DNA from 2 places in the Alkalibacillus flavidus genome. Region 1 is predicted to be linked to the other one. Evidence: a T-box and tRNA genes for the amino acid it is inferred to sense, from the RefSeq annotation. Region 1 holds a T-box; the other holds one or more tRNA genes.
What was found. A T-box is a leader RNA that pairs with one kind of tRNA and senses whether it is charged. The one in region 1 lies ahead of pheS (phenylalanine--tRNA ligase subunit alpha), so its partner is inferred to be a tRNA-Phe.

Region 1 (16,863 bases):
CCAACTGTAACGACGGTTACTTCACCACCGTGTTCATCACGTTGATTAATCGCCTCTTCAATCGCGTACTCATCATAAGGGTTAATGATGAATTCAGCACCTTCTTCTTCGATGGCACCGCCTTTAATTTGAATCTTCTCTTCTGTATCAAATGTTTTTTTCATCAGAACATAAATGTTCATACGATGACCTCCCTTAATCTATTGATCTTTAAAGTTTGGCTGACGTTTCTCAATAAAAGCTTGAACCCCTTCTTGAGCATCGTCATTGCCAAACACTTTCCCAAATTCTTCTGCCTCTTGTGCCACTCCGCTAGCAAACTGTGATGTTTGAGCGTACGGCATTAACTTCATAATTGCATGAATCGATGGGCCACTTTTTGCTTGGATTTTTGTTGCTAACTTAGAAGTTGTAGAGTCTAATTCAGATTTTTCTACCACTTGATTCACTAATCCATAATGTGCAGCTTCATCTGCTGAAATGGGCTCACCGGTTAAAATCATTTCATACGCTTTCGGGATACCAACATAACGTGGTAACCGCTGAGACCCAGCAAAACCTGGAATAATACCTAAATTTAATTCTGGCAAGCCCAGTTTCGTGTCTTTTGTTGCGATACGGATGTGACAAGCCATTGCTAATTCTAAACCACCACCTAGTGCTGCACCGTGGATCGATGCAATGACTGGTATGTGAAATTGTTCAATTCGATCAAACAATTGTTGACCTTTTTTCGATAGCTGTTTATAATCATCTTGTTGTTGAAATGATGTAAATTCTTTAATATCAGCTCCTGCTGAGAAAAACTTCCCTTCCCCACGCAAGACTACAAGTTTAATAGATGAATCCGCTTCCACATCATTTAATACTTGTTCTAAATCTTTTAAAATCCCTGAGGAAAGGGCGTTCGCAGGTGGACTCTGAATGGTTACATAAGCGGCTTGCTCATGCTTTTCCCAAGATAAATGTTCCATTTCATCAACTCCTTTATCCATGATCACGAAGGCCATTATAAATTAAATAATGAACATCCTCCGCTTGATCGACTAATTCATAACGTTGATCTTTCATCACCCAATTCGTGACAACTTCATCAAGTGTACCAAACAATACTTGACGTACAAGTTGGACGTTCAATTGGCTGTAAAATGTACCATCTTCCATGCCTTCTGTTAAAATGGCATCCATAAGAGCCAAATAACCTTTTAAAACATCATTGATTTTAAGTCGTAATGTTTTGTTCGATTGTCTTAATTCCAGTTGTGTGACGATGGCTAGACTTGGGTCTTCAGCCAACTGCGAGAAGTGCATTTCAATCAGTTTGTACAACTTTTCGTCAGCACGATCAAGTTGGTCAATTTCATTTCGAATCCTCGAAACGAATTGCCCCATCTTCTCTTCAAACAATGAAACTAAAATATCTTCTTTGTTTTTAAAATAAAGATAGATGGTACCGTCTGCAACGCCTGCTTTTTTTGCAATCTTCGACACTTGTGAATGATGATACCCATTTTCTGCGATAACGTCAACAGCTGCGTCCAATATTAACTTGTATTTCGGCTTCGATTTGTTTTCCATAGCAACGGCTCCTATAGTTCTCTTTAAACAAAAATAATAGGTGAATGAATGGTCATTCACCTATTATCTTATATAGAAATTAAGTTTGTGTCAACTGTTTCTCTTATTCTGCTTGTTGCTTTTGCATTTTTTCTTTTTCTTCATCGACTAATTTCCGTCTTAAGATTTTGCCAACGGCCGTTTTAGGCAGTTCGTCACGGAATTCATACAACTTAGGCACTTTAAACGCGGCTAAGTTTTGACGGCAAAATTGATCTAAGTCATCTTCAGATAAATTAGCGCCTTCTTTCAAGACGATATAAGCTTTCACTGTTTCACCGCGATACGGATCTGGTACACCAGCCACTACAACCTCTTGGATGCTTTCATGTTCATAAAGGATTTCCTCTACTTCACGCGGATAAATGTTGAAACCTCCCGCGATAATCATATCTTTCTTACGATCAACGATATAGAAGAACCCTTCTTCATCCATATAACCCATATCACCTGTAAAAAACCATCCATCTTTCAAGACTTGCTTCGTTTCTTCTGGACGATTCCAGTAGCCTTTCATCACTTGTGGTCCTTTCACACCAATTTCGCCAACTTCACCAACACCTAACTCCTCATGTGTATTCGGATCAAATACTGACGAATCGGTATCTGGCCAAGGCACGCCAATCGTTCCACTCCGTCTATCTTGCCAAACAAAATTAGAATGCGTAACGGGGGACGTTTCTGTCAATCCATATCCTTCAACTAATCGTCCACCTGTTACTGCTTCAAATTTTTCTTGGACTTCTTTCGGCAAAGGAGCAGAACCGCTAATACACGCTTCAATGGACGATAGATCGTATTTATTTAATTTCGGATGATTTAATAACCCGATATAAATAGTCGGGGCTCCTGGAAATAGCGTCGGGCGCTGTGAGTCAATGGCCTTTAATACATTATCCACATCAAATTTAGGAATTAAGACCATTTTTTGCGCTTGCATAATCGACATGTTCATTACTGTTGTCATGCCATAGACGTGGAAAAACGGTAATATGCCTAAAATGGTTTCGTTCCCGAATTCCGTTTTATACAACCAATAGTCACTCATTTGCGTATTGGATACAAGGTTAAAATGAGTTAACATCACACCTTTAGGATAACCTGTTGTCCCTCCAGTATATTGCAGTAATGCTAAATCTTCTTCAGGATCAATATCGTATTCATAGTACTGGCCATCAGCTTCCTCGAGCATTGATGTCCAAACATGTGTCCCACCACCATGCTCTGGTTTCACGACCATCCCATATTCTCGTTTTTGTAACATCGGTTGGATCATATTTTTCGGAAATGGTAAATAATCTTTGATACGAGTAGTCACAACATGTTCTAACTCTGTTTCAGATTTGATAGCGTTTACACGAGGAAGTAAAATATCTAAGCAAACAAGCACTTTAGCACCTGAATCTTTCATTTGGTATGACAGTTCACGTTCAGTATATAACGGGTTCGTTTGAACAACAACACCACCTGCAAGTAATGTTCCGTAATACGCCATAACGGATTGAGGTGTGTTCGGTAGCATAATACCAACACGATCGCCTTTTTCAACACCTAATTGTTGCAAGTAGCTTGCAAACTTCTTCGCCGCCTCATAAACATCTGCAAACGTTAAATCTTTCCCCATAAAATGAACCGCCACTTTATTAGGATAGTTTTCGGCATTTTCAACTAAATAGCTCTGAAGCGTCCGTCTGTCATAATCAATCGTTGGTGGCACTTCTTCTGGGTAATGCTTTAACCAAGGTTTTTTCACTTCAACCCCCATAAGTGAGCTTCCTCCTTTAAACATTTATTTATAACTATTATAAACACAAATTGACACAAAATTAAAACATTATTTATTATTTTGTGAAATTTCTGAATTAAAATCGTGAAAAAAACGGCTATGGTCACCCATAGACCTATAGCCATTTAATACATCTTATTAATTCATGACGACAAATAGAATACCAACAAGTACAAATACGATCGCCACAATCCATAACACTTTTGCTAATGTTTCCATATGTGTAATCCTTTCTGTCAACTGCTAAGACAACTTCAATACTGTCACACCCGTACCACCTTCATTGGCATGGGCAAATTCGCTTCCCTTTATCGACCGGTGTTCCTTCGCGAACTGTTGCACACCTTTCATTAATGCCCCTGTCCCTTTACCATGAATGATCGAGACTTGGTGATAGCCCGCCAATAACGCTTCATCAACATACTTTTCTAATTTTTGAATCGCATCTTCATATCGTTGACCACGTAAATCGAGCTCAGGCTTCACATGCACTTGGTTTCCTTTGACAACAGGTGATGGTTTAGATTTATCAGGTTCTGGTCGTTTTACAAACTCAAGTTGCTCAACCGCTACTTTCATTTTTAAAACGCCGAGTTGGACTTCATATTCTTTGTCGTTCACTTGTTGAACAATGGTCCCTGACTGGTTAAATGTTTTGACAAACACTTCATCTCCCGTTTCAAGTGTTTGTGTTGCTGGTTTTTCAGCTTCATTTAATGGGGTTTGGTCATCTTTTGGTGTCAAACTCGCTTTTTGTTGATCCAATTTCGTTCGTGCTTCGATGAAATGATGATCTTTAACCGAATGGTCATCGCGCAATTGTCTTAAGTCTTCTAAAATTTGGTCAGCTTCTTCACGCGCTTGCTCCAACACTTTTTCAGCTTTTTCTTTCGCTTTTGCTTCATACTGCTCTTTTTTCTTCAAATATTGGTTATATTCATGTTTTAAGCTACGGTAAAATTGTTCAGCTTCTTCTAAGATGTCAGCTGCTTGTTCATAATCCTGTTCTGCTTCATGTCTTGATTGTTCTAAAGACGCAATCATGTTTTCAACTGAGCGCGAGTCATCATTCACCATAGATTGCGCCTTGTGAATAATGTTATCACTTAAACCGAGTCGTTTCGAAATATCAAACGCATTACTTCGTCCAGGCACACCGAGTAATAGTCGATACGTCGGCTGTAACGTTTCAACATCAAACTCCACTGACGCATTGGTCACTTCATCTCGATTATAACCGTATGCTTTTAATTCAGGATAGTGCGTCGTTGCAATGACACGTGCTCGTTGTTCAATGACGTAATCTAAAATCGACATCGCCAAACCAGCCCCTTCTTGAGGATCTGTCCCGGCACCTAATTCGTCAAACAACACTAAACTTCGATCGGTCACTTGATTTAAAATATCGACTATATTCGTCATATGAGAAGAAAACGTACTTAAACTCTGTTCAATCGACTGTTCATCGCCAATATCAGCAAATACATGATCAAATACAGACAACTCACAGCCGTCTAAAGCAGGTATTTGTAAGCCTGTTTGTGCCATAAGCGTGCATAAGCCAACCATTTTTAACGCAACCGTTTTACCACCTGTGTTAGGTCCTGTAATGACGATCGCCGTAAATGAATCGCCAATTTCAATATCGTTACTTACCACTTCATCTTCTTCCAATAAAGGATGACGCGCTTGACGCATACGAATCACGCCGTTTTCGTTTATCGTCGGTTTCGCCGCTTTCATTTGGCGTCCTAATTTCGCTTTAGCAAACATAAAGTCGATTTGCTGCAACGCATTAACGTTTTCTTTTAAAAAACTAGCGTCCGTTTGAATCCGTTCAGACAAGTCTTTTAAAATCCGTTCTATTTCATGCTGTTCTTCTACGCGTGCTTCTTGTAACTTATTATTCATATCGACAACAGATTGCGGTTCAATGAATAATGTTTGACCTGAAGACGACTGATCGTGCACCATACCGCCAAATTGACTGCGATATTCCGCTTTAACTGGTAAAACATATCGATCGTGGCGAATCGTCACAATCGCATCAGATAGCATTTGACTTTTAGATTTCGTTAAACCGTCTAAACGGTCACGAACACGGCTTTCATATGAACGGATTTGACTACGAATCGTCCGTAATTGACTCGACGCCCCATCCATCACATGACCGTAATCGTCAATACAACTTTTAATTGCACGTTCTAATTGATTAAGGTTCGAAATGTGTTCAGCACGGTCATTTAAAATCGGGATGTCGATCTCCTCTTCATCGATGATGTGAGCAACAAACCGTTTCAACTGTTGACCACCATAGATGGTACTAGCGACTTCCAATATTTCATGTGCCGATAACATGCCACCAATTTCAGATCGTTTGATTTGTGGTCGAATATCACGAATGCCACCTAATGGGATATGACCTTTTAACCGAACGACTTGAGCCGCTTCATCAGTCTCGCGTTGCCAGTATTGAATGTTTTCCAAGTCTGTCGACGGCTTCATTTGACGTGCCATCTCTTGACCTAAACTCGTTTCGGCTTGCTGTTGCAACTGCTCGATGACTTTCGGGTATTCTAATTGTTGTAAAATTTTATCGTTCACTTGCCTCACCTTTTTTCTTTGTCAAAAACTGTTGGATGGCCTCAACTGACCACGTGTTAACAACCGTTTCAGGCTCAATCCACCCTTTACGCGCTGCTTGGATGCCTGTTGCCATGTCATTTAACATTTGATAATTGTGCGCATCTGTATTAATCGCGATTTTAGCTCCGCGTTCTTGTGCCACCTTTAACCATGACCACGTTAAGTCTAGTCGGTTCGGGTTCGCGTTCAACTCAATGATAGTATCATGTTCAACTGCTTGCTCAATGAATTGCTCAACATTAACGGGGTAGCCTGATCGTTTACCAATTAATCGACCTGTTGGATGCGCAATCATATCGACGTATGGGTTTTGGATCGCATTAACTAAACGGGTCATGATCGTCTCTTCGTCTTGATTAAAACTAGAATGAATGGATGCAATCACAAAGTCAAGCTCTGCTAACATGTCGTCATCAAAATCTAACGAGCCATCCGGTAAAATATCCATTTCAACGCCAGCAAAAATATGAATGTCATCGTATTTCGCATTCATCTCATCAATCATCGTCCGTTGTTTTCGTAATCGCTCCTCATTCAAACCATTCGCGACTTGTAAATATTTTGAGTGATCGGTAACGGCCATAAAATGATACCCAAATTCACGCGCTTTTACTACCATTTCTTCAAGTGATTGAGCCCCGTCACTCCATGTTGTGTGCATGTGTAAATCGCCTTGAACATCATCGATGGAAATGAGATTTGGCATGGTCATTTCAACTTCTTCGCCCGTTTCACGCAATTCCGGCGGGATGAACGTTAAACCAAGTCGCTCAAAAAACGCTTCTTCGGTCGTAAAAGTTTCCACCTCTCCCGTTTCAACATGCTCAATACCGTATTCACTGATTTTATAACCTTGCTCTTTCGCTAAACGTCTCATTTCAACATTGTGATCTTTAGATCCCGTAAAATGATGCAACGTCGTCACAAACGCATCTGGTTCCACAAGACGAAAATCAACTGACATATCCCATTCACCTGTTACAACAACAGTGACCTTCGTTTCGCCTTTCGCTTCGACTTCTTTGACGCCAGACAGATTGACTAATTGATTTGCCACCGATTCTGCTTGATTTGTAGCAATAATAAAATCTAAATCTTTCACATCTTCTCGCAGTCGTCGGAAACTTCCCGCAATCGCATAGCGCTCAATGTCTTCCAACTGATCCAATTCGGAAACAAGTGCTTCATACGTTGGGATAACACTTGCAATCGGCAAGCGCTCTGGTCGCGTTCCTTGTTCATCTAAAGCTTTAATAATTTTCTCAACCGATTTCTTACCGAAACCACTTAATGCTTCAATGTCGCCATTTTCACTAGCTGCACGCAATGACGCTTCATCTGTTACGCCAAGTTCGTGATACAACCGTGACAGTTTTTTACCGCCTAACCCTTGGACGTTCAACAACGGAATTAATCCTTCTGGGACGTCACGTTTTAATTGATTAAGCGTTTCAGTTTCTTCATTCGCTATAAATTCTTCAATCACAGCTTTAGTCCCTTTGCCGACACCAGAGAGGCTTCCGATATCCTCAATTTCATTTAACGACCGATCATCACGCTCTAACGCTTGGGCTGCTTTGCGATAGGCTGAAATTTTGAAAGCATTTTCCCCTTTTAATTCAAGGTGTACAGCGATTGATTCTAAATGTTTAATGACTTGTTTTTTATCCAATTCGACCCCTACCTTTATGAGCTATTCTCACAAATAAAAGAGGTTGCCATCGTGACGAACCTCTTCTAATCATTATTGTTCAAACCACGCACTTTTAATTGCTTCCGTTAAAATAGGTGTATGCTCAATAATAAAGGATGCAATCGCAGAGTCTTGAACAATATCTTGCACAAAACCAACGGATAATAATGAAATACCAAATAGTAAAATAAAGATTATAATATACATCTCAATAAAGCCTAAAATAGCACCTAATAAGTTATTCACACTATTTAATACTGGCATGTTAGCCACGAAATCAAGCATGTTCGCTAACACTTGCATTAACACTTTCACAATGACAAAAATCGCAATAAACGCCACACCATTATAAAAAGCATCCGCTATATGACTCGTTGATAACACTTCAGCCCAAAAATGGGTGTCGCCAGCCTCCGGATTCGGGATCCACAACTCCAATTGACTCGCTAAGTCTTGATAATAAATTCGTGCCACGATAAACGCGACAATAAACCCAGCTAAATGTAACAGTTGTAAAATAAAACCTCGTTTTAATCCAATTAAAAAACCTAAAATGAATATAATGATTAATATTAAATCGATCATCTTTTGTTGTCCTCATTCCTATCCTTGTTTATAAGCGCATCGTAATCTTGTTTCAATTTTAAGTAGTCATTCATTGTATTAAGAGCAGTTAAAACCGCTAACTGCGTTGTGTCATAGGACGGTTTAGCAAATTGTATTTCGTCCATTTTTTGATCGACTAAACTTGCGACCATTTTAATCTGTTCGGGCGATTCTTCACCGACAACGGTGTATTTTCGGTTATGTATATCGACTGTGATTTTATTCTTCTCATCATCAGACATCCAGGAGGCCTCCTCACTGTTTTTCTAAAACATATCGTAACACGTTTTGACTAAAATAGGAAAGTACTCATGCGTGTGAAACCTTTACAGTCACATGATATACTAAAGCTAATGTGAAATAAAGGAGTAATATGATGGGACAAACTGTTATCAAAGTCGACCGCAAGACATTAGAAGCAATCGATCGCTATTACCAACAATCTAAATCGAATAAACAACCCCCACATACTGTATTTGTCGCCAAACATAACGGATGTACGATTACGGCCTACCAATCTGGTAAAGTCTTATTCCAAGGAAGTGAGCATGCTAGTGAAGCGGCTAAATGGGATGCCAATCCGCAAACAAATAAAAAACAACACAACGTCGAAAGTCATTCAAAGGCTGTGTTAACTAAAGATCATATTGGATCGGATGAAGCGGGCACTGGTGATTATTTCGGGCCGATTACCGTTGCTGCTGTCTATGCTGATGAGCGTCAGCAAGCATTATTACGTGAACTTGGTGTCAAAGATTCGAAATCGATGAACGACAAAACCATCGCCTCGATTGTTCAAGATATTTTAAAAACCGATATTATTTACAGTACCGTGACATTGAATAATGAAAAATATAATCAATTAAAGCAACAAAACTGGTCACAAACACGCATGAAAGCGTGGATGCACCACAATGCGATTGACCATGTGATAAACAAATTAAATGATATGACACCGAGCGGGATTGTGATTGATCAGTTTTGTGAACCAGGTGTTTATTACAACAAAATTAAAGCATCAGATGCGAGGCCCCATAACGATATCACGTTTTTAACAAAAGCGGAAAGTCAATCAACGTGTGTCGCGGCAGCATCTATGTTAGCTCGGTACCGATTCGTCCAAGAAATGGAGCAGCTATCCAAGAAAGTTGGATTTACGTTGCAAAAGGGATCCTCTAACCAAGTCGACCGGCAAATTAAACAATTGATTAACACAAAAGGCGAATCGTTTCTTAACCAAGTCGGAAAAGTCCATTTTGGCAATACACAAAAAGCAAAAAAGCTGAGTCTTGATTCATAAAAGACTCAGCTTTTTCTATTGGTTAACCTCTTAATGTAGCGTCAAATTGTGATTCTAGATGAGTTACGATGGTTGCTCTTGCTTGTTCAATTTCTTCGTCTGTTAATGTTCGTTCTTGGTTTTGGAACATGAGGTTAAAGGCGACTGATTTTTTGCCTGGTTCCATATGTTCACCTTCATATACGTCAAATACTCGAACGCTTCGTAGGTGAGGCTGTCCTTTGTCGACAATCGCCTGTTCCAACTCAGCCGCTGGTACCGTTTGATCAACGACAAACGCTAAATCTTGAGCGATTGCCGGGTATTTCGAGATCGGTTCATATCCTGATTGTGTATTCGTCTCAGCTATTAACGCTTCTAAATTAAGGTCAAAAACGTATGTCGGCTGTAGATCGAATTCTTTTTCAACTGTCGGGTGAACCTGACCAATATAACCGATAACAGTGCCATTCAACTCAACGACAGCTGTACGACCAGGATGTAAGTCGTCAATCTCTGCTTGTTTAAAGCTAACACCGTCAATCGCTAAATAATCGACTAGCCCTTCTAGGACGCCTTTTAGCACGAAGAAATCAACTGGCTTACGTTCACCTTGCCAAGCATGATTTTCCCACATACCCGTTACAGCAGCCGACAAGCGTAATCGTTCAATTGGTTGAGAGCCTGCACCGTTCGTTTGCGTATAAACAGATCCTAATTCATATAAACCGATGTGATATTGATTTCGCGCGATATTATACTGGAGACTTGTAAGTAATTCAGGCACTGCGCTTAAGCGTAAATGACTATGCAAATCACTCATCGGCATCGCTAGTTTAACTGGTGAAACATTTAATTCACGTATATCCGGGCTCATAAAACGGTCTGCTTTAGCTTCAGTCGTAAGCGAATATGTCACCGCTTCATACAACCCACTTGCTTGTAAATAACCGTGAACATCACGTAACAACGTTTGTTGACGTGTTAAACCACCTGGACTCATTTCACCTACTGGTAAAGTATAAGGAATATGGTCATAACCATATAAACGCGCAATTTCTTCAAGCATGTCTTCTTTGATGGTAATGTCTTGTCGTCTAGGTGGCGCTGTTACCGTAATCGCTTCACCGTCAACTTCATAATCGAAACGTAAACGCTCAACAATGTTAATCATTTGCTTTAACGTAATATCAGCACCAATTCGACGAGCCATTTCGGATTGTGTGAATTGAATTCGATGAGGTGTCCAATCTGTTGAACCAGCCTCTACGATATCACCTAAAACGGTGCCATTGCCTAATTGAGCGAGAAGCTGCGCCGCACGACTAGCCGCTTCTTTCACACGTGTAATGTCCAACCCTTTTTCATAACGAACACTCGCTTCACTCCGAATGCCATGATCTTTTGAACTTGTCCGAATCGTTTGTGGGTCGAAATAAGCCGCTTCTAATAAAACAGTCGTCGTATCGTGTTGGACTTCTGATTGTTCGCCACCCATAACACCTGCAATAGCATGAGCTTCCTCACCATTTGTAATAACCAAGTGGTGATCTGATAACGTACGCTCTTCACCATCTAATGTACGAATCGTTTCACCATCTTCAGCTAAACGCGTCACGACGTGTTTAGAGTCAAAACGATCATAATCAAATGCGTGTAACGGTTGACCATATTCTAATAAAATATAGTTCGTCACATCCACGACATTATTAATCGGTCGAATACCAGCACTAATTAATCGATTTTGTAACCATAACGGTGATGTCGTCACTGTTAAACCGTCAATAATCCAAGCGCCGTAATATGGATTGGCTTGTTCATCTTGAATGGTGACATCGATATAGTCACTGGACTGTTTATCTGATGCATTCACTGTTGCATCTGGTAATGTAATTGATTGATCATACATCGCAGCGACTTCATACGCCATGCCTAACATGCTTAAACAGTCTGAACGGTTAGGTGTCACATCAAATTCAATGATCGCATCATCCAAGTTCAATAACGGCGCTGCGAGTTGCCCAACTTCTACGTCTTCCTCGATGACATAAATCCCATCTTTATAGTCATCCGCGATATATTTTTCATCGACACCTAATTCTTGTAATGAACAAATCATACCTTCAGATGCTTCACCACGTAGTTTCGTCTTTTTAATCTTCATACCACCTGGCAACACCGCGCCAGGTTTAGCCACAATGACGTGATGTCCAGCCGCTACGTTATCAGCGCCACAGACAATTTGTGACACGTGATCTTCTCCGACGTCTACTTGACATAAATTTAATTTATCAGCGTTAGGATGTTGCTCACATTGTTGAACGTAACCGACAACAAGCTGGTCGCTTTCGATGACAGGTGGCATTACTTGCTCCACTTCGACCCCTGTTTTCGTAATATCTTCAGCTAGTTGTTCAGTCGAGACGTGATCAACATCAACATATTGTTTTAACCAATTCGTAGACACAAACATATCATTAATCCTCCTTTATACCCGATGGAATTGTTTCAAGAAACGAACGTCATTCGTATAGAAATGACGAATATCTTCAATTCCGTGTTTTAACATGGCAATGCGTTCAGGTCCCATACCAAATGCAAAACCAGAATAACGCTCTGAATCAAATCCAGCCATTTCTAATACATTTGGATGAACGAGGCCTGCACCTAACATTTCAATCCAACCTGTTTGTTTACATACAGAACAACCTTCACCACCGCACATTTTACACGAAATATCCATTTCAACTGACGGTTCAGTAAATGGGAAATAGCTTGGACGAAGACGAATATCACGATCTTCACCGAACAAGTATTTCGCTAGCGCATTCAGCGTCCCTTTCAAATCACTCATACGGATGTTTTCATCAACATAAAGCCCTTCAATTTGCGTAAACTGGTGAGAGTGAGTCGCATCATCTGTGTCGCGACGATACACCTTACCAGGACAAATGATTTTCACAGGTCCGCGTCCTTCATGTTGGTTCATCGTACGTGCTTGGACAGGTGATGTGTGAGTGCGCATTAATAACTCTTCTGTAATATAAAATGAATCTTGCATATCGCGAGCTGGATGCCCTTTTGGTAAGTTTAAGGCTTCAAAGTTGTAATAATCTGTTTCGACTTCTGGTCCTTCAGCCACTTCATATCCCATACTCGTAAATAAATCTTCAATATCACGAATAACGCCCATTAACAAATGGGATCCACCCACTTGCGCTGGCTTACCAGGTAACGTGACGTCAATCGTCTCTTCTTTTAATTGTTGTTCTAGTGCCGCCTCTTCCAATGTTGCTTGCTTCGTATCTAACGCTTCCGTAATCGCATCACGAATGTCGTTAGCTAATTGACCAATGACTGGTCGTTCCTCTTTTGATAACTTACCCATCCCCTTAAGGACTTCCGTTATTTGACCCTTTTTTCCTAAGTACTTAACACGAAGATCTTGCAACGCTTTAGAATCTTTCACTTCGTCAATTTGTTGCAACGCTTCTTCTTTAATTGATTGCAAACGCTCTTTCACAATAATAGCCTCCTTTTCTAAACCAACAGTTCATCACTTCCGCCACCACAATGACAACATAGCGATAAGCGTTCAAACAAAAAAACTCGCCCCTTCTATAACGAAGGGACGAGTTGTGATTCCGTGTTACCACCCTAATTGGCATACATATGTATACCCACTTCATTTGAATAACGAGGATAGCCCCCGGGTCACTTTTACTTGATGAAACAAGGTCCAAGCACCAGCTCCAGAGTGAAATTCGTCTACCCGACTGTTTCGGCAAGCTTTCAGTCTAAGGCTTCCCTCCCTTTTCAAACAGCTGAACGGGTGATTACTCGGCTCTTTCATAGCTTTTCATTATACGTTTCTCCTAAAAGAATATTATAGATAACTTATCGTTAATTATCAAGTCTATTGTTGAAAATGATACAAAACGATGCTCGCAGCAACACCGACATTTAATGACTCACTTTGCTCGGCAATCGGGATGTATAAGGTTTCATCAGCTTGATCAATGACGGTTTTACTCACGCCACTTCCTTCATTACCGACAATAATGGCATATTGATCGCGAGCTGAAACATGAGGCAATGGCTGTGCCCTTTCATCTAAAGCCGTCGCCCATATAGGAATATCGTTTTTCTTTAGCTCCGTTAGCCAGTCCGTTAAATCACCTTGTACAAACGGCACTTGAAAGATTGCCCCTTGCGTCGCTCGAATAACCTTATCATTAAACGGATCGACCGTTCCAGTTCCTAACACAATAAGGTCAATTTGAAAAGCTAACGCACTTCGCATAATTGTCCCTAAGTTACCAGGGTCTTGGATACCATCTAAACATAATACTTTTTGTGTTGTCTGAGCATCAACTTGATAATTCGGTTTCTCTGCAACAGCAATAATGCCTTGATTTGTTTCAGTTTGAGACAACTCGCGGAATACAGCATCAGTCACGTAAAACTGTTTAATATCATCATATTCCTTAGGTAGGGTTGTCGCTTCTTTTACAATTAATTCTTTAATCGACCAATTACTATGAAACACTTCTTCAACTAGATGCCAACCTTCAACTAATAAATAGCCATCTGCGTCCCGATTCTTCCGTTTATGTAACTTCTTCCACTGTTTCACTCGTTCGTTTTGTTTCGATTCAATGATCATATGTTTTAAACTCCTCTACTTAACATAAATTTATCATACATAACTGAATCAATGATGGTCAAACTAATGACATATTAATTTGTGCAGAGGTGGTTAAATGGATTTAAACTTACGACAAGCCGTTAAAAATAATATTGCGGGTCATAACGAAGAACAACTTGAAGCAACTATTGCCGAAGCAATCCAAAGCGGCGAAGAAAAAATGTTACCCGGGTTAGGCGTCTTATTCGAAATGTACTGGCAACAAGCATCTGAAGATGAAAAAGAAACGATGTTATCAACATTAGAAACAGAAGTCGGTAAGTTGTAATCAAAAAAATGAACCTGTCACTTTAATATAAAGCGACAGGTTCTTTAATGATTATGATTCTAGGAACGATTGATCGACTAGTCCGTCTAAGTTCTGTTGTTCGTCTAAAAATCCTAAATCATATGACGAATCAATAAAATCTTGAAGCACTTGCTCATCGACGTCATAAGAGAATTCAATTCGCTCCCACGCGTTATCAATCACGTCTTGCGATAATTCTTGGTCTGTAATGTCTTTAATCTTCTTAATCGCAATCGTTTTCGCTTCTTCAGGATTATTTTGAATAAACTCTGTTGCTTGTTTGTGAGCATCAACGATATTTTGTACTTTTTCAGGCTTGTTATCAACTAATTCTTGCGACGTTACAAACACAGCTGCTGGTAAGGTTTCACCATATGCCACATTAGGTGTATCCACTAATACTTTACCTGTTCCTTCTGCTTCAATAACAGACGCCCACGGTTCTGGAACGGTTCCGACATCCACGCGCCCTGTTTCAAACATGCTTGCATATGTGGCTGGCTTACCCGTTACATGTTTCATTTCACCGCCGACACGATCGGATGTAAGACCGTATTCTTCTTTCATCATCGTTTCAAATTGTACATCATGCGTGCACCCGACGCGTGGTGAAATAAACGATTTTCCAGCTAAATCTTCAGGCGAGTTAATCCCTGCATCTTGTCGTGCCATGATGACCGTACCTCCTTTAGACCCTGCTCCAACAATATTAACATCCGCACCACTTGCGAAATGGTTCATCGCAGGTCCAGGCCCTACCAAGCCACCTTCAATTTCACCTGTTTCGACGGCTGTCATAAACGCCGATCCGTCTGGGAAGTATTTATAGTTCACGTCAGTTCCATCTGGTAACGTTTCTGTATACATGTCTTTTTCTTCAGCGACCATCCCGGCCACGTGGTTAATGTTCGGAAAATAACCAATTGTAATGGTTTCTGAATCATTATTATCAGCTGATGCATTTCCACAAGCAGCCATAATACCGCCCATCAATAATATAAACGCAAAAGTTATTAATCGTTTCATTTGTTCAACAATCCTTTCTCATGTTTTTAATAAGCCCCAACGTTTCATGACGTTTGTCTCGAGTTTAGAGAAAACGAGCATGTCAACGACAGCGCCAATAACCCCAATAATGATAATGATACCGATAACTTGATCCATTCTGGCATAATCTTGTGCGAAGCTAAGTGAATAACCTAAACCAGGACCATTACTTAAAAATTCTCCCGCCATTAATGCTCGCCAACTAAAAGCCCACGCTAATCGGACACCTTGTATAAAATAAGGGACGCTAGCTGGCACTTCTACACGGTAAAACAATTGCAATCCTTTCGTATCCATCGTTCTTGCCGCCCGCACAAATTGTGGCGGTACGTTATGAATCGCTGAGCGAACATTTAACGCCATCACAAACGTGCCACCAACGACAACTACAAAAATAACAGCTGTCTCAGTAAATCCGAACAACAAGATCGCTAACGGAACCCAAACAATACTCGGAATGCTCTGTAAAGCAATCAAATACATTCCAGCTGTTTCATCTGCTTGCTTTGATTTACCGAGAATAACACCTAATAACGTTCCAATCACAATCGACAGTGAAAGTCCAATCAATAAGTGTTTGAAACTAGCCGCTAACGCCCGGAGTAAATCGCCACCGACAAACCCCTCAACTAGCGTTGTCCCAACAGTCACTGGTGACGGAACGATGTAGTTTGGATATAATCCTGCCACGTATATGCCTTGCCAAATGCCTAAAAGCACGATGATGAATAACAATCGTTTAATCGCTATGTTCATAACTCAGCTCTTCCTTTAACACTTTATTAATTTCGCCTTCTAGCAAACCCATCACGTCTTTTTCTAACTGAATGACATCCGCATCATCACGTTCTCGTGGTCGGGGCACGTCAATGTTAAAATCTGCAATAATACGACCTGGACGAGTTCCCATCACTACGACACGATCCGAAAGTTTAATCGCCTCTTGAATACTATGTGTCACGAACAAAATGGTCTTTTGCGTTTCTTGCCAAATCTTCATTAATTCATCGTGCAAAATATGACGTGTCTGCTCATCTAATGCCCCAAACGGTTCATCCATTAACAACACTTTGGGATCCATTGCTAAAGCACGTGCAATGGCCACACGTTGTTGCATACCACCCGACAGTTCATGAGTGTAATGATGTTTAAACCGGCTTAAATGCACCATTTGTAAAAAGGTATTTGCTCT
Region 2 (16,863 bases), on a different contig from region 1:
TTTTCCTAATAAACTTTCCTTGTTAAGTATTTTTCTGTCTAAAAATCCAATTTGTTCGATAACCTGTTCAGGGTCATCAATAAAATTAATAGAGATAGGGGCTACAGGGGATTTACCAAGTAGTTGATAATTAAATAAATCAACCATTTTAGGTAGAGTCCAACGAATATAAGTTTGATAAATTGGGAGAACCATTTTACCTTGTTCAATCTCGTCACATAATAACTGTAACGTCATATCTTTTCTTTCCTTACTAGGATCAAAAACTGCCTTTTTGTATAAATCCATAACACTTTTTTTCAAAAAAATCACGTCCCTCTGTTGTTTAAGTATATTTAAATAATACTCAAAAACAAAGGTAAAGTCAATGGTTTTTGATATTTTATTAACTGCAGCTGTGTTTTTTGGTTCGTTTTTTAACAAAAAATTAAAGCTGCTCTTATTTTTTATAGTGAATGTGTTCGAATTTATCAAGAGTGAAAATATAATAATGTAGCTCTTCACTATTAATTGTTTTTTTTGTCCTTTTAACTGCGAATTGCTATAAACATCATCTTATTTAGGTTGTTTACAATCCAGTTTGATCCGAGTAAAAAATGACTTTGGTTTCGATAGTCATAAGTGTCTCATTAATACTCTCAACAACAGTTTGAATTACCCTATTTTCAACGGAATGAAATTCCCTAGTTTCTATAACTTAGCTGGTTGAATACCAGCTTGTTTCTTAGGTTTTTGCCTATAAGGTTTGATAAAATCCCGAAGGATGGTCATTTTGCCCTCATAACCCATAGCTCGTATCTCGTTTAATAACACCGAACAGTTTGTCGCCCCCCTCTTGAACCCGTTCTTTAATTAGTCTTTGAATGGTTACAGATTGCTAACTCTTGATGATACCTGTTTCCGTTTGGGTAGTTGGCTTCATTTTATGTACTTACGAATGGTTTTAGGATCAAACCCTGTTTCATTCGCTATAGCCATAATTGACCACCCTTTGTGATAATGTTCTCTTATCATAAATAATCCCCCACTCTGAATCATCATTCTACACTCCTATGTATTAAAGTATAAAATGATTATCCGTTATTTTTGGGGAATTTCAAACCATTGTTATTAGTGATTTTATCACCGTTGGTGACATCATGTACGTTTTGAAAACACGTGAGAATATCAAAGAATCCAAAACACACTACAAATGCGTTATGGATTCTGACTTAATCATTATTGATGATGTTATGTACATGACTTATGAGTCACAAGAGACCAACCTGTCGTCCAGTTTATTTATGATAAGTATGATAAGGCTGCATTCATTCTGACCTCTAACAAAGGCCCGGGTGATCAGGGAAATTTTTTGATGATTCTACCTTCACGACAGCTGTATTAGATCAATTGCTTCACAGAAGTGAAGTGATTACATTTAATGAGAAGGCTGATAGCATTCGCATGAAGTATCGACAATCTATTTTCGAGGTGTAAATGAACACTCGTCAGTTAGTTAGACTGCTTGATCCTGTTTGTGGAAATTTTTTACTTCTGCCTGACGGTTACACTAATCTATTATAAAGTTCAATAAATTATGAAAATATGATAAAATACTAAGAAATATTGTATTTATTCAGGGGGGATTTTATGACTACAACCTATTCGTTAAAGAAAGTATACGAATCTATTAATAACACAAAAATATCATATGGACATTTAATTAAAACTGAGTTTCACATACATACACCAGCATCACACGATTACGAATTAATCCCTAACAAAAAATACAGTGATTTAAGTGAAAAAGAAGTGCTTCAAATATCAGTTGATAAAGGACTTTACTCAGAAGAGTTCTTAAAAGGTATTGAGGAACAAGAAGTCCCATATAATAAAGATGACATTGTAAATCATCTAAACAAGAAATTTGACACTACTTTCACAAATTTTAAAGAAGTGATTGCATATCAATTAATTGCTCATAAATTATATGTATCCAACATAAGAGCAGCTGTAATATCTGACCATAATACGGTTAATGGTTATAAGAAACTTCAAGCAGCGATAGTAGATTATTATAAAAGCTGGTTAAAGCATGATCCCCATTCAAAATGTATAGTATTATTTTTAGGGGTAGAAATAAGTTGTTCGGACCATTATCACCTAGTAGCTATTTTTGACGATCATGATTACAGCAAAATTCAAGATTTTATTAAGAAATATATCCACTCTGAAACTGAAGGAACCTATGTCTCCTGTTTAGATATGGTTAAAAAAGTAAGTGAACTAGGCGGCATCCCTTATATCGCACATATTAATACTAGTAATTTTCGAGGAACTAACCTTTATAAAAAATTACTTTTTGGTTCTAATGAATTAAGTATATTAGGACTTACTAATGTAGACAAAAAAGATAAAATTATTGATAAAGTTAATGGTATCACAAGTAAGTTAGCGGATAACTTTTGTTTCATACAAGAAGGAGATTCACATAACATAGACCAAATAGGTATAAAAAATACTTGGATTAAATTTAATAAGGTGAACTTTAAGTCACTAAAGAAATCGTTTCAAAATTATCAATATTGTATTTATACCGAAAAGCCATCTTTGAATGACAGGTTTCTCAAAGGGATGTATGTAGAACCAGGTAATGATGGTTTTCTAACGTCAAACGAAAAAGAAAACAACCCTTTTATAATAGATTTTTCTAGGGATTTAAATTGTTTAATAGGAGGCAGAGGGGTAGGAAAGAGTACTTTGCTGAATATATTAGAGACTGCATTTACTTTAGAATACGATACCAAGAACTATCTTAAATTTATTTCCAAACATAATATGATTTACATCGTGTTTTTTTATAAAAACAATGATTTCATACTAGAATTTTCACCTCAAGTTGGAAAGGAATCCGGTTATATTAAGGAGGACGTCTTCTTAGAGAAAGCGTTTATTAATTCAGTTCAAACATCAGAGGGGAGACGTACACTAGCACCACACTGGGTTTCTTTATACAAAGTTATCGAAGGGGCTAAAGAAAGAGAATATACTTTGGTTCCAGAAGATGAAAAGGCAATAATATTGAATGAAGTATATAAAAAAAGCTACTCTATTAATAATATTATTGAACAAATTAATTCTGGAAATATTAGTGATTTCATTAAAGAAATAGTGCTGAATGGTAATAAATTCAATGAATCTCGTGAGATTATTAGTAATCTGAATTCACTACATAAAAACAATTACAGAAAATATTTAAGAGAAAATTTGAATGATATTATGGAAAAATTAGAACGAAGGAAACAAATTGTGGAGGAAGCTATAGGTGCTTTCAATACCGAAAACGAAAACCTACTTCAAATTATACATTCTCCACAGGTTAAAGATTCCATTTCATTTCTAGAAATTTTAGATATACATTATAATGATCAGGTTGAAAATATCAAAAACAAGCATGTTGCAAACACCTATTTAAGCTGGGATGATGTTGAAAGTTTTGTTAATGCATCAATACAAGAGTTTGGTTATTTATACTTTTTAAAGTTATTGTTAAACAAGAATCATAAAACAATAGAAAGTAGACTGTCAATAAATGATTTCATAACTGATACAAGTAGTGGTGAACTTGACTATATTAACCAAAAAAATATAAACAAAGTTTATAATGCAATTGAAAGTCGTCTTTTTAGGGATAAAGATAAAATGACTCAAAGTATACAATATCTATTAAAAGTATCAGATGAATTTTCATTATTATTCAATGTTAATTCAAAAGAGTCCGTTCTAACAGAGACAGTTAATATGAAGGACATAGAGACACTTTCTTTAGGACAAAAAGTTGTGGCTATATTAACTTTTTTATTTGGTTATGGTGAACACAGTAATGATAGTACACCATTAGTAATAGACCAACCTGAGGATAACCTCGATAACCTATATATTTATCGGAACCTTGTTAAGAGCTTAAGAAAAATTAAAAATAAGAGACAAGTAATTATATCTACTCACTCTGCTACAATAGTAACGAATGCTGACGCTGAGCAAGTTATCATTTTAGATTCAGATAATAATAAGGGGTGGCTCACCAAAAAAGGATACCCTGATAATAAAACAGTCTTAAATCATATAGTAGCAATATTAGAAGGTGGTCAAGATTCTTTTATCCATAAAAAAGAAACTTATAAGACTGTATTGGACCTATAGTTCTCCACTAAAATACGGTAAAAAGAAAATTCAGCTTACTTTTATTTTCTAACTGCAAAGTAAAAGCTGTCTACTATATTTATAGCAGACAGCTGTGAAAAAATTTTTTAACTCGAATGTAGGTAAGCTTTCAACTAACTCTACAATTTTATTAGATCCATTTATAATACGTAATAATAGGTTTAAGATATACTTTTCATCATCCGAGTATAATTTTAAGTTATCAATTATTCCAGAGGTCATATCTTGGGTTATTGCGTATTGATCAAGCAAACAACTTATAGCTAATCTTCTACTAACTTAATACTCATATCCTTTCTCTGAAATACCGCTATAGTGAGTAAGAATAATTTAAGCCATTTACCATTCCAAACTATAATGGTTACATCGAATAAAAATCCAGTACTACCTAAATGGTTATATTGGATTATTTTTCGGTATCAATTATGTCAAGTTAACTTCTTATATGGTTTATTTTGCTTTGTCACTAGTTAATTGAATGGAGTTGTATATTAATATTCAACTCCTTTTTCACTTATGATACGGTTCTCCCCGCATAATCCGAAATGCCCTATAAACCTGCTCCACTAAGATCAGACGCATCAACTGATGAGGATACGTCATTTTACTAAACGAAATAGCCAAATCGCTGCGTTGTTTAATGTCGTCACTTAATCCAAGTGAGCCACCGATCACGAAGGCGACTTTACTTTTGCCATATGTAGCTAGGTCGTCGAGTTTTTGGGCGAATTGTTCAGATGTGAGTTGTTTGCCTTCGATTTCTAGGGTGATGACGTACTGGTCTGTGGATAACTTTGTGAATATCTTTTCTCCTTCCTTCTGTTTGACTTGGTTTTCTTCCGCTTCACTTAATTGATCAGGAGCTTGTTCGTCTGGTACTTCTTCAATTTTAACTTTGGCGTATTTGCTAAGTCGTTTTAAGTATTCGTCGATGCCTTGGATTAGATACTTCTCTTTTAACTTGCCGACTGAGATGATCGTAATGTTCATCGAATCCCTCCATGAGCGTATTGAATCGTTTCGCTACATATCATTACTACCAATACCGTTTGTTTCTGACGGTTTGATGATAAATGTTCGTTTTTTGTCTATATCTCTTTTACTATGTCATAAGTTGGGGTTGTTCGCAATGTCGATGTTGTCGGGGAATGGACTTATTCAGATTGTTCACAGATGTTGTTGATAACTTGTGTGTAAGCTGGTTATAGGTTGTGAAAGGTTGTCTATAAGTGCAGTTATCCACATAGTTACACACATATTAACATATGTTCGTGCTATATTTAGAGAGGTATTGTATTCATCCTCCTATATATAGAATGTGGCCTAAACATTTACCCACATTTTGTGTATAAATCAATGAATAATGTGCATAAGTCGGTATTTCCGAATATAAAAAGAACTTACCCACAATGTGAGTAAGTTCTTTGGTCATGTTATTTAAAATTCTTGTGATGTGAGTGAGATTGTCGTGTCTTGTTGTTCGCCGTTACGATAGTACGTCACGGTCACTTCTTGGCCAGGTTCTGTCTCGTTATAGAGGTACTGGCGCAGTTCTAACACGTTATTGATCGACTGTCCGTCAATTTGTGTGATCACGTCGTATTGTTGTAAGCCAGCTTGTGCTGCTGGAGACATGTTACCGACAGATGAGACGACGACACCTTTTTCCACATCGTCAGGTAAGTTCAACGTATTTTGCCAATGGTATTGCGGAATATCCGCTAATGACATTGGTGAAATACCGACGTAAGAACGGGTTACTGTACCGTCTTCTTCGAGTTCATCCATGATTGGTTTCGCTGAATTAATTGGGATCGCAAAGCCTAAGCCTTCTAATTGGGCTGATGAGATCTTCATCGAGTTAATCCCGATTAATCGTCCGTCCATGTTCACGAGTGCGCCACCTGAGTTACCAGGGTTAATCGCGGCATCGGTTTGGAGGACTTCCATTTGCCAGTCTTGCGTACCGTTTTCGTCTAAATCAACTGGAATTAAGCGGTCTTTCCCGCTCACGACACCTTGTGTGACAGAGCCTGCGAACTTAAGGCCTAATGGGTTACCAATCGCTACGACAGGTTCACCGACTTCGAGTGAATCCGAATCGCCTAGCTCGATCACTTGGGAGACGTGTTCATCATCGACGCGTAACACGGCTAAGTCTGTGTACATATCACTGCCGACGATTTCCGCTTCAACTTGTGTTTCGTCTGGGAATACAATCTCAACAGCATCAGCTCCTTCAATGACGTGATGGTTCGTCACGACATAGGCTGAGCCGTCTTCTTGTTTATAAACAACACCAGAGCCTGTGCCGCCTTGTTGAGAACCTTGTTGAGGTTGTTGACCGAAAATATTATTTTGGTTTTGGATATTCACAACACCGACAATCGCGTCCGATACATTTTCGACGACGTCTGTTGTCTGTGTCGCAATATCAATATTCATGCTGTTTTGACTCGATGAGTTGTCATTCGCTTGATTGTCGTCGCTACTTGATTCATCGGTGTTCTCCTGTTGCTCATCTGAATTATTGGTATCATCTGATGACGCCACATTTTGTCCTGTGAACGTCGTCAATAAGAAAAACATTAAGACAGAGCCGAGAATAGCACCGACGATCGCGGCAAACCACGGCTTACCTGGTTTTGATTTGGATTGGGTATCATGATGTTGATTGTACTGTTCATCTTCATAACTCATTGTTATCACCTCACTAAAGCTTGTTTTTAAAAAATACCCACTATTTTATCACGTTAAACATCCTCACAATTTCGTGATCGGCGTTGGCTCAATCGGGCTGGTTGATTCTAGTTGTAGTTTGTCGCCAACAGGATAATCGTATTGCGATAATGTTTGCGATACGCTCATTTGGGCCAGGTCTACCATATTGTTATCTTGGCTTAAATGCCCTAAAAATATTTTCTTCGTCTGATCACCGATGACATCCATCATGGCCCATGCGGCATCGTCATTCGATACGTGGCCTAGGTCGCTTAAAATGCGCCGCTTCACATTCCACGGATAACGACCCATTTGCAACATACCCACATCATGGTTCGTTTCAAACAAAATCGCATCGGCATTTTCGACGGTCCGCTTCATCCGCTCAGAAACGTAGCCGGTATCGGTTAATAAGGCGACTTTCTTACCTTCATGATGGAACACGTAAAACATCGGATCAGCTGCGTCATGCGAAACACCGAAGCTTTCGACGTCTAAATCGGCAAATGTCCGGACAGTTTCCATATCGAATTCGAACTTTTGGTCGTCACTTACCTTCCCAATTGATGACGCCATCGCTTGCCACGTTTTTTCGTTCGCATAGATCGGTAACTCGTAGCGACGCGCCATAATGCCGAGTCCCTTAATGTGGTCGCTATGTTCATGTGTGACTAAGATACCGTCTAGATCGTGCGGGTTGACCTGGACTTGGTCGAGTAAGGTTTCGATTTTTTTGCCACTTAAGCCGGCATCGACGAGCCATTTCGTCTGGCCTGTCCCGATGTAAAATGCGTTGCCTGAACTCCCTGATGCTAAAACACTAAATTCTAAACTCATTCTACTTCACTCCGGATTAATTCTTCTACTTGATAGTCGACGAAGTACGTCATCGATTCCACGAATTCTTGTTCCTCTGTCGTAATTAATTGTCCTTCTATCGCATTGACAAAATGAATGTCTTCATGATTGATCGTAATCTTCCACGTCGGGGTAAAAATTTGTTCCCCTTCTTCTAATGGCACTAACGTGTGATAACCCAGGCTCATATCCGTGATCTCATCGCCTCGTTCTAGGACGTCCGAATAAAGCACTTCGATTGCGCTCATCGGGGCTAGCACCGTTTGCGCATCACTTTCGACTTGGGCTTCGTTTAATAAGGTTTGGGCGTAACTCGTGACGTGCCCTTCCTCGTTTAATTTCACCGCTAACACCCCGGAATAGTTAAAGAAAACGGGGCGGCCGTTTTGCTTTTGAAAAAACAGCACGAGGTTATCGTTATATTCTTTCCAAAATTGATATTCATCGCCTCTAAACACGTAATCGAGGACATCATTATCGCCACCGTCTAGTTCCAGTGGCTCGTTAAATTCACTGACGATCGTGTCGTTGTTCATGATCACCATACGCTGATTATCGAAGTTCGATTCAATCTCATTTAAGTCATCTTCAGTTAATTCATAACGGCTTGATGACACGTAAACTTCTTCTTGCCCTGATTCTGGTAAATCACTGTATTCAATGTTTTGCGCTTCTAATCGATCTTCAAAACTGGTTTGTGACAATGTTTCGAGATTGGTGTCGCTTATTTTCTCTAAAAACTGCTGTGCTAAGAAGATATTTAGCACTAAGAAACTGATGATGAATAACGTTTTGATCTGTCCCCATTGCATGACTATCCATCCTCCTGCAAGGTGATACGTTCATTAAAGTATTCTAATGGACGCCAAATGCCTGCGTACTGTATAAACCATGTCGGCTCTAAAAAGAGGACATTATTCAAGCCATCACCAGCACTAATGTCATAACCTAATTGAATATCACTCACTAATGACCACGAAATAGACTGTGAACTCTCATGCAACAACTCATGGACTGACACTCCTGAATCAATCTCAATCATTTCACCTTGTTGAAATGGGGCTGTCAGTTTAAACAATGGACGCGATAACGATTGCAGTTCGATGTTTGACCATTCTTGTTGCATCGTCATATAGCCATTACGATCAAAAATCGGATAACCCGCAAAATGGTTACGATATTGAATGACTTGATTCGACTCATTTAATTGATTCACGCGAAAATCATCTGTCCAACCAAGATAATCATTCGTATGACTTAAACTGTTAAGCAATAATTCAGTATGCGTTAAACTATTCGTTTCTTGTGACGGAGGTTTATGATACGACGCATACTGATTCACGCCAAACGCATCGTTTAACCGTAACAAGCGCGTCCCGTCAGTTAAATATGTTTCTGAAGAATTTCCAGAATTTTGTTGGCGAACGAGCGACGGATTATTAAAAAGCACATTAATTAATGGCTGTCTGTCTAAGCGGTCCACTAACACGGTTTCTTCTGGCAAGCTTATACTTTCATTTGTCACATAGACATAGTCTTTCGCTTGATCCTCATGTAGTTGTACTCGTTCCATACTCGTCATATCATTTTCGGTAAAATACGATTGTAATTGATCATAAGCACTAACCGAATCAACCCGTCCGTTTAACACATTCGGTTGTACGTCCGACGTAAAACTAACACGAATTCGTTCTTCCGACCCTCTCGTTAGTTGAAAAAATATACGATTAAACGTATCCGAACCTTCATAATCTAATTCGTCTACATTAAACAACCGACTAATAACATTAAACGGTACTTCTGTAGGCATTACGAGTTCAATATTCGGATTCCATACATCAGTGGATCGGTTTGTCGGAAATTGGTCGATCTCTGAAAACGTCCACTCAGACATATCATTAAAGAGTTGTTTTTCTTCTTGTTTGGATGTCAACATACTATACTGACGCGATTGATTAAAAATCATTTTATCCGGTAAAACAACGTCTTTCAACACTTTTTGTTTACCGTCTAATTCCGTCTCTTCTAAGTACGTGATTTGGCCTGGCTCTTCATATTGGGGCTGATACGTCCATAAGGCAAAGGTTAACCCTAAACTACTGATCACGAGGATGAACAGTATGCCTGATTTAAAATGTTCTTTCGTCATGTCGATCACCCACGTTTCTTCCGCATCAACGGTAAACTAAATGAAATCGTTGTCCCTTGTCCTTCACGACTATCAGCCCAAATCGCCCCATCATGCGCTTCGATGAGATCTTTTGCAATCGCCAGGCCTAGTCCTGTACCGCCCATTTGACGCGTTCTAGCTTTGTCCACGCGATAAAAGCGGTCAAAGATCTTGTCTACTTTTTCTTCTGGAATGCCGACTCCTTCGTCTGACACTTTCGTCACGATGTGGTGTTTTTGTACTTCAACCGTCACATCGATATCGCCACCTTCAGGCGAATACTTCATTGCATTGGAAATGATATTATCAAGCACTTGCGTTAATTTATCAGAGTCCATATAAACATAAGACGCTTTAGACGGTAAATGACGTTTAATCGTCAGCCCTTCTTTTGCATTAAACGCAAAACGCTCAATAATATGATCAATAAATTGAACGTATTCGACGCGATGTTTTTCGATGCGGTGGTCTTGGTTATCCATCTTCGACAATTGCAACAAGTCATTAACGAGACGGATCATTCGTTCTGATTCGTTTTGAACGACATGTAAAAACTTCGGCGCAATCGTTTCGTCTTTCCACGTCGTGCCGTCTGTTAATGCTTCTAAATAACTGCGCATCGTCGTCAGTGGTGTGCGCAACTCGTGCGAGACGTTCGCCACAAATTCACGGCGTTCGCGTTCGACTTTTTGTTCTTCTGTCACGTCACTCAAGACCGTTAAAAATCCGTTCATTTCTTCCGCTTCATCTTGGAAAACAGAGAAATTCGCTTTTAACAATAATTCTTGGTTGTCATCAGAAAAATCAATGATGGTACTGCTTAATGTTTTAATTTCGTCTAACTGATCGACATGGTCGTGTAAACCTAGTACATCGAGCAATGGTTCGCCTTGGACTTCGACGTAATGCTTCCCGATTAATTTCGACGCTGGTTCGTTCATTAATATAATATCACCGTGATCATCCGTCGCAATCACGCCGTCTGTCATATTCGATAAAACGGAACTTAACTTTCGCCGTTCTTCTTCTGTCGTCGCTTGAGCGAGCTGCAATTGTTCGTTTAATTCGTTGAAACTGACAGCCAATTGTCCGATCTCATCTTCACCGTGGACATTGACTTTGCTCGTATAATCACCTGTTGCCATCACTTTCGTCTGCTTACGCATTTCCATAATCGGACGCGTAATCGTTCGAGCCACTAAGACACCGAGTAGCGCAGAAATCGTAATTGCAAGCATAGTCCCGTTGGCGAAAATCCGGTTAATATCATCTAACTGCGAATAAACACTTTCAATCGATGCCTCTAGTGATAGCGCACCAACGATATTGCCATCGACCTCAATCGGCGTCGAAATAACGAGCGTACGATGACCTATCTCAGGATTGTAGACGACTTTCTCTTCTCGGTTACCCGCTGACAACGCTCGTTGAATCCTCGTTTCAGTCGTTCGGTTCCCGACAATTTCTTGGTCGAACTGGCTCGTCGTACCGAGCACACGATTGTTACTATCAATCACTTGAATTTCAGTAATTTCGTCTGAGTCAAAGTCATAAATAATCGACTCGACGTCTTCCTCTAATGGTTGATCGTCATCATCTCGCTCAGCGACCAATGCCTGTTCTAAGTTATAGTTCAACAATTCGACACGGTCGTTGATCGATTCAGTGAAATTTTCGAGTAATTGCGTTTCAAGTTGGCGCGCAAAATACGCACCGATCACTTGAATCGCTATAAGTAACAACAAAATATAGATGATAATAAACTTTAACTGAATCGATTTGAAAAAGGTTTTTAGCCTAGCCATGTCATCTACTCCCGCTCAGGGTTGCGAAGGTAATAACCAACTCCCCGTCGTGTCACAATCCAAGTTGGGTTACTCGGACTGTCTTCGATTTTTTCACGTAGTCGGCGGACGGTCACATCTACTGTGCGCACGTCACCGTAATAATCGTAGCCCCATACCGTTTCAAGTAAGTGTTCACGGGTCATGACTTGTCCGATATGTTTCGCTAAGTATAATAACAATTCAAACTCACGGTGCGTCAGATCGACAGGCTCCCCGTAGCGGGTAACCGAGTAATTTTCACGATTAATGTCTAATCCGCCAATTTGAATATTAGGAATGGATCCAGTTGAGTGTTCTTGGCCTTCTGAGCTACGACGACGTAAATTCGCTTTCACCCGTGCAATCAATTCTCGGTTACTAAACGGCTTCGTGACATAGTCATCAGCACCAAGTTCGAGGCCTAACACTTTATCAATTTCTGAGTCTTTCGCCGTTAACATAATGATTGGGATTTGGTAGTCTTGACGAATTTCACGGCACACTTCCATGCCGTCTTTTTCGGGTAACATGATATCTAATAAGATTAAATCGGGTTCTTCCTGTTTCGTAAGTTCAATGGCTTCATTTCCATCATATCCGATTAAAACATCGTAACCTTCTTTTTCGAGGTTAAATTTTAATATATCTGCAATGGGTTCTTCATCATCGACAACTAATATCGTATGTCGCATTGTCTGACACCATCCTTCGTGTATTTACTTTCTATTTTAACGTACTTCCTCGTTAATGTCTTACGTGACTACCATTTTTTGATTTATTGTAGTGTGTCATAGCCAAAACAGAATAAGCCTTTAAGTGTAATAAAACCTCTAGCTACCATAGCTAGAGGTTTTACTGTTTATCTGAAATACGGTCCTGGATTAATCGTTCGACCATTCTTCTGTAATTCTAAATGTAAGTGAACGCCTGTTGAACGTCCGGTTGAGCCCATTTGACCAATAGCTTGGCCTTTACGTACTGTTTGACCAGGACTGACGCTAATTGATGATAAATGTGCGTATAGTGTGCGGTAACCGTTGTTGTGGTCAATGATGACTCGATTACCGTGGCCACCTGAGTGGTAACCCGCTTCAACGACTGTTCCATTATCAGCCGCTTTAAGTGTACGGTTGCTTACACCCGCAATATCCATGCCATTATGGTGTGAGCCCCATCTTGGGCCGTACGTACTTGTTACATAACCACCTACAGCAGGCCATACAAAGTTACCCGTTCCGCGCGATGGTACCACTTTCGTACCTTCTTTAACGATTTTATCTTGCGCTTCTTCGATGACATTTTCGTCGACTTTTTCACGGCTCACTTCTTCACCGTTTTCGACTTCTACTTCATATGTGACTTCTTTTTTACCGTCTGAACCTTGTTGCGCAACTTCTGAGTCACCTTTGTACAGTTCATCTGTCTTCTCAACGACTTCTTCATATTCTATCGTTTCTTCTTCTGTTACCGTTTCTGTGTATGACACGTCTACTAATGAACTCATACCTGTTACTTTCATTTCTTGGCCGACTTGAATGACGCTATCTTCTTCTATGTCTGGGTTTAATTCAATGAGTTCATCTGTACTTATATCATGCTTACTAGCTACTGTTGTGATTGCATCGTTTTCTTGGACTGTGTACGTCTGTTGCGTTTCCGTGCCACGCTCTAATAGTTTTACCAATTGCTGGACCTCTAGTAACTGTTGAGCATCAACTTTTGTTTCTGTTACTGTAACATCTTTCGTAAATCCAACGTCTATGACTGTAGAACCGTCATCAAGTTCGATCGTTTCGTTAAAACTCGAGTCGTCGTTTTGTTCTCTGTTTTGTAATGTCCCTGTTTGTAAGAGATTATCTGGTAATAGAGACGAAAGTGACGTTGTTTGGTCTAAGTCATTGGAATCGTCTTTTAATAAATTAATGCTTTGATCGACGCCTTCCGGTAAGTATTGCGAAATGACCTGATTGACCGCTTCGTTCGCTTCATCTAAGTTATTGACGTAACCGAGTACTTGATCGCCTGCTTTAATTTCAATTGCTGAAGCAACGAAAGATAAATCTTCTTTTAACGTCGACTTAACCTGATCTGATTGATGTTTTGTCGAGAACACCATTTCTTCAACGAAATCAATTTCTTCTGATGGAACTAAATCAACATTGTCTTGATAGTGATCATTTTCAGCTTGTTTCTCTTGTTCGTCGATAAAATCTTGAATAGTTTCTTTTTGATCGAATGTTCCTATATGTTTATCACCCATATAGACGTGGTATACAGATGATAGATTATCGTTAGTTGATTGATTGTTCATAGAGTCAGCATAAACGGAACCGACTATAACACCGCTACCGATAACAGCCGTTAGGGTTACTTTTTTCGCCCATGATGGCTGGAAGATGCGACGTGCTCCACTCGATACTAACTTTCTCAAGTTATTCACTTCTTTTTCCCCCAATAAGCGTCTACATATTTAATTATCTATATCGTTCAATTGTATATAAAACTCACATTTTATAATCTACCATAACTTTATCGTGTTAATAAACCTTTTTAACATACTTGTAATGAAATTGTATAGAAGTTGGTATAATTTTGAATTTGAGATGTTCGTTTGGTAGGTGTGGCCGTCATTTTTCAATGACATTCGACAAGGAGCTGTTATGTCGAGTTGATGATGATGATTTTTCGAAGGTTATTCTACTAAAAAAACACAGTTCATTACTGTGTTTAAAAAATGGTGGCTCGGGACGGAATCGAACCGCCGACACACGGATTTTCAGTCCGTTGCTCTACCGACTGAGCTACCGAGCCAATGGAAGATAAAAGGGTAATCTTATAAATTAAATTGTCTTTTGAATAGTTAAGTACTGTGCTCACAGACTTAGCATTCCAAAGAAGTTTTCTTGCTCGCAAAGCTACGGAGCCAAATAATATAATCGACTTGTTTGGGCCATCATTTTTTCACGTGAAACATTGAATAAAAATGGCGGTCCGGACGGGACTCGAACCCGCGACCTCCTGCGTGACAGGCAGGCATTCTAACCAACTGAACTACCGGACCATTTTGCCGACAAATTAAATATTACCACAGCATTTTTTATTTTGACAAGCTATTTCGGAAAATATTTTTGAAAAAGTGACATCCCCGTGTTCAGACAAGCTGATCACGGGGATTTATTGTGTATTACATTAAGATTGTTAGATAATTCAGGCCAATTGTTAGACAATGTCCTGACATTGTTAGATAGTTTGAAGAGATTGTTAGACAATCTACAAGGATTGTCTAACAATCTTCAATTTTACTGAAAGATCGGTTCGCGGACGATGGTTTGGTCGCGGTCTGGACCAACTGAGAAAATCGACACGCGTGTTTGTGTTAGGGCTTCGATTCGTTCAATATAGTGCTGAGCCGCTTCCGGCAACGCTTCAAATGAGCGAACATTCGATAAATCGCCGTGCCAACCAGGGAGCGTTTCGTAAACAGGTGTACACTCTGTTAACGCTTGGTGCGTCGCTGGATAGCTGCGGATCGTCTCACCGCGATACTCATAACCGACACAAATCTTAACCTCTTCAATCCCCGAGAGAACATCGAGTGAATTGAGCGACAGATCTGTCACACCGCTTGTACGACGAGCGTGATTAATCACAACAGCATCAAACCAACCGACACGGCGCGGGCGTCCAGTCGTCGTCCCGTACTCACGACCGACTTCGCGAATCGTTTCACCAATCTCATCCTCTAATTCAGTCGGAAATGGGCCGTCACCGACTCGCGATGTATATGCTTTAGACACGCCGATAATCCGATCAATTTTATTTGGACCAATGCCGCTTCCCGTCGCAACGCCTGCAGCGGACGTGTTCGACGATGTGACATACGGATACGTGCCTTGGTCGATGTCGAGCATGACGCCTTGAGCACCTTCAAACAACACGTTGTCCCCATTCGTTAATGCTTCATCAAGTGTGAATGATGTATCCGTGACATAAGGCGCTAGTTGTTCGCCATATTGACGATACGTGTCATAAATCGCTTCAGCATCCAATGGTTCAGCCTGATAAAGCTTGGTTAACCATTCATTTTTCTCTGCCACTTCACGTGTCACGCGATCGTACAATTGATTGGCATCCAGTAAATCGGCAATACGAATACCTGACCGATTGATTTTATCACTATAAGCTGGGCCGATCCCTTTTTGCGTTGTGCCGATTTGTTCGTCTTTGCCTTTACGGGCTTCTTGTAAACGATCTAACTCAATATGATAAGGCATAATGACTTGAGCGCGGTTGCTGATTCGTAAATGATCGAGTTCAATACCCGCTGCCTGAACATACGCCATTTCCTTTATTAACGATTCTGGATTAATCACCATTCCGTTTCCTAATAAACATAATTTATCTGGGTTAAAGACCCCTGAAGGAATGAGGTGTAACTTATATGTATCCCCATTAAACTGAATTGTGTGCCCGGCATTATCGCCACCTTGATAACGGGCTACGACATCTGCTTGTTTCGCGAGAAAATCGGTAATCTTGCCTTTCCCTTCATCTCCCCATTGTGTTCCTACAACCACTGCTGTCGTCATATATAATCCTCCTAAACATTCCGATATCCAATTGATCCACGCCTATATTATCATAATTATTTACTGTTTTGAATTAAAATCCGAATAAAATAATAAATGTGTTGAAAAATGTACGTTTATTGTAACAAAAAAAAGAAACCTACACATCCTCATGATGCGTAGGTTAAGCTGGTGGAATATCGGCGTCATCATATCGCCTGTCTAAATCAACGAATTTATTGTATTCTTTCACAAAGGCTAGCTCAACTGTTCCAACTGGGCCGTTACGTTGTTTAGCGATCATGATTTCGATAATATTTTCTTTTTCGCTTTCTTCTTCATAATAATCATCACGGTATAAGAAGCCAACAATATCCGCGTCCTGCTCAATACTTCCAGATTCACGTAAGTCTGACATGATTGGGCGTTTGTCTTGGCGTTGTTCTACACCACGCGATAACTGTGATAACGCGATGACAGGGACGCCTAATTCAAGCGCTAATGCTTTCAGTGAACG

Region 2: it encodes a tRNA-Phe, which carries the amino acid that the T-box ahead of pheS (phenylalanine--tRNA ligase subunit alpha) is inferred to sense. The anticodon was not compared.

Annotation. Positions count from the first base shown of each region.
Region 1 is NZ_JBEPMX010000002.1:155,327-172,189, forward strand. It holds gene ABID56_RS03360 (electron transfer flavoprotein subunit beta/FixA family protein) at 1-182, opposite strand, end outside; gene ABID56_RS03365 (enoyl-CoA hydratase) at 201-974, opposite strand; gene fadR (fatty acid metabolism transcriptional regulator FadR) at 988-1,578, opposite strand; gene ABID56_RS03375 (AMP-binding protein) at 1,682-3,382, opposite strand; gene ABID56_RS03380 (endonuclease MutS2) at 3,647-6,007, opposite strand; gene polX (DNA polymerase/3'-5' exonuclease PolX) at 5,997-7,721, opposite strand; gene ABID56_RS03390 (CvpA family protein) at 7,794-8,327, opposite strand; gene zapA (cell division protein ZapA) at 8,324-8,590, opposite strand; gene rnhC (ribonuclease HIII) at 8,725-9,648, shown strand; gene pheT (phenylalanine--tRNA ligase subunit beta) at 9,671-12,100, opposite strand; gene pheS (phenylalanine--tRNA ligase subunit alpha) at 12,116-13,150, opposite strand; T-box leader at 13,252-13,489, opposite strand; gene ABID56_RS03415 (TrmH family RNA methyltransferase) at 13,544-14,293, opposite strand; gene sspI (small acid-soluble spore protein SspI) at 14,391-14,603, shown strand; gene ABID56_RS03425 (ABC transporter substrate-binding protein) at 14,655-15,650, opposite strand; gene ABID56_RS03430 (ABC transporter permease) at 15,669-16,427, opposite strand; gene ABID56_RS03435 (ABC transporter ATP-binding protein) at 16,411-16,863, opposite strand, start outside.
Region 2 is NZ_JBEPMX010000009.1:104,381-121,243, reverse strand. It holds gene ABID56_RS09710 (GmrSD restriction endonuclease domain-containing protein) at 1-423, opposite strand, end outside; partial or broken gene ABID56_RS09705 (IS21 family transposase) at 706-1,038, opposite strand; gene ABID56_RS09700 (hypothetical protein) at 1,390-1,476, shown strand; gene ABID56_RS09695 (Spaf_1101 family AAA-like ATPase) at 1,630-4,182, shown strand; gene rlmH (23S rRNA (pseudouridine(1915)-N(3))-methyltransferase RlmH) at 4,714-5,193, opposite strand; gene ABID56_RS09685 (S1C family serine protease) at 5,641-6,903, opposite strand; gene ABID56_RS09680 (MBL fold metallo-hydrolase) at 6,967-7,761, opposite strand; gene ABID56_RS09675 (two-component system regulatory protein YycI) at 7,758-8,594, opposite strand; gene ABID56_RS09670 (YycH family regulatory protein) at 8,597-9,931, opposite strand; gene walK (cell wall metabolism sensor histidine kinase WalK) at 9,937-11,757, opposite strand; gene yycF (response regulator YycF) at 11,763-12,470, opposite strand; gene ABID56_RS09655 (LysM peptidoglycan-binding domain-containing M23 family metallopeptidase) at 12,638-14,209, opposite strand; tRNA gene ABID56_RS09650 (tRNA-Phe) at 14,514-14,589, opposite strand; tRNA gene ABID56_RS09645 (tRNA-Asp) at 14,763-14,839, opposite strand; gene ABID56_RS09640 (adenylosuccinate synthase) at 15,078-16,367, opposite strand; gene dnaB (replicative DNA helicase) at 16,531-16,863, opposite strand, start outside.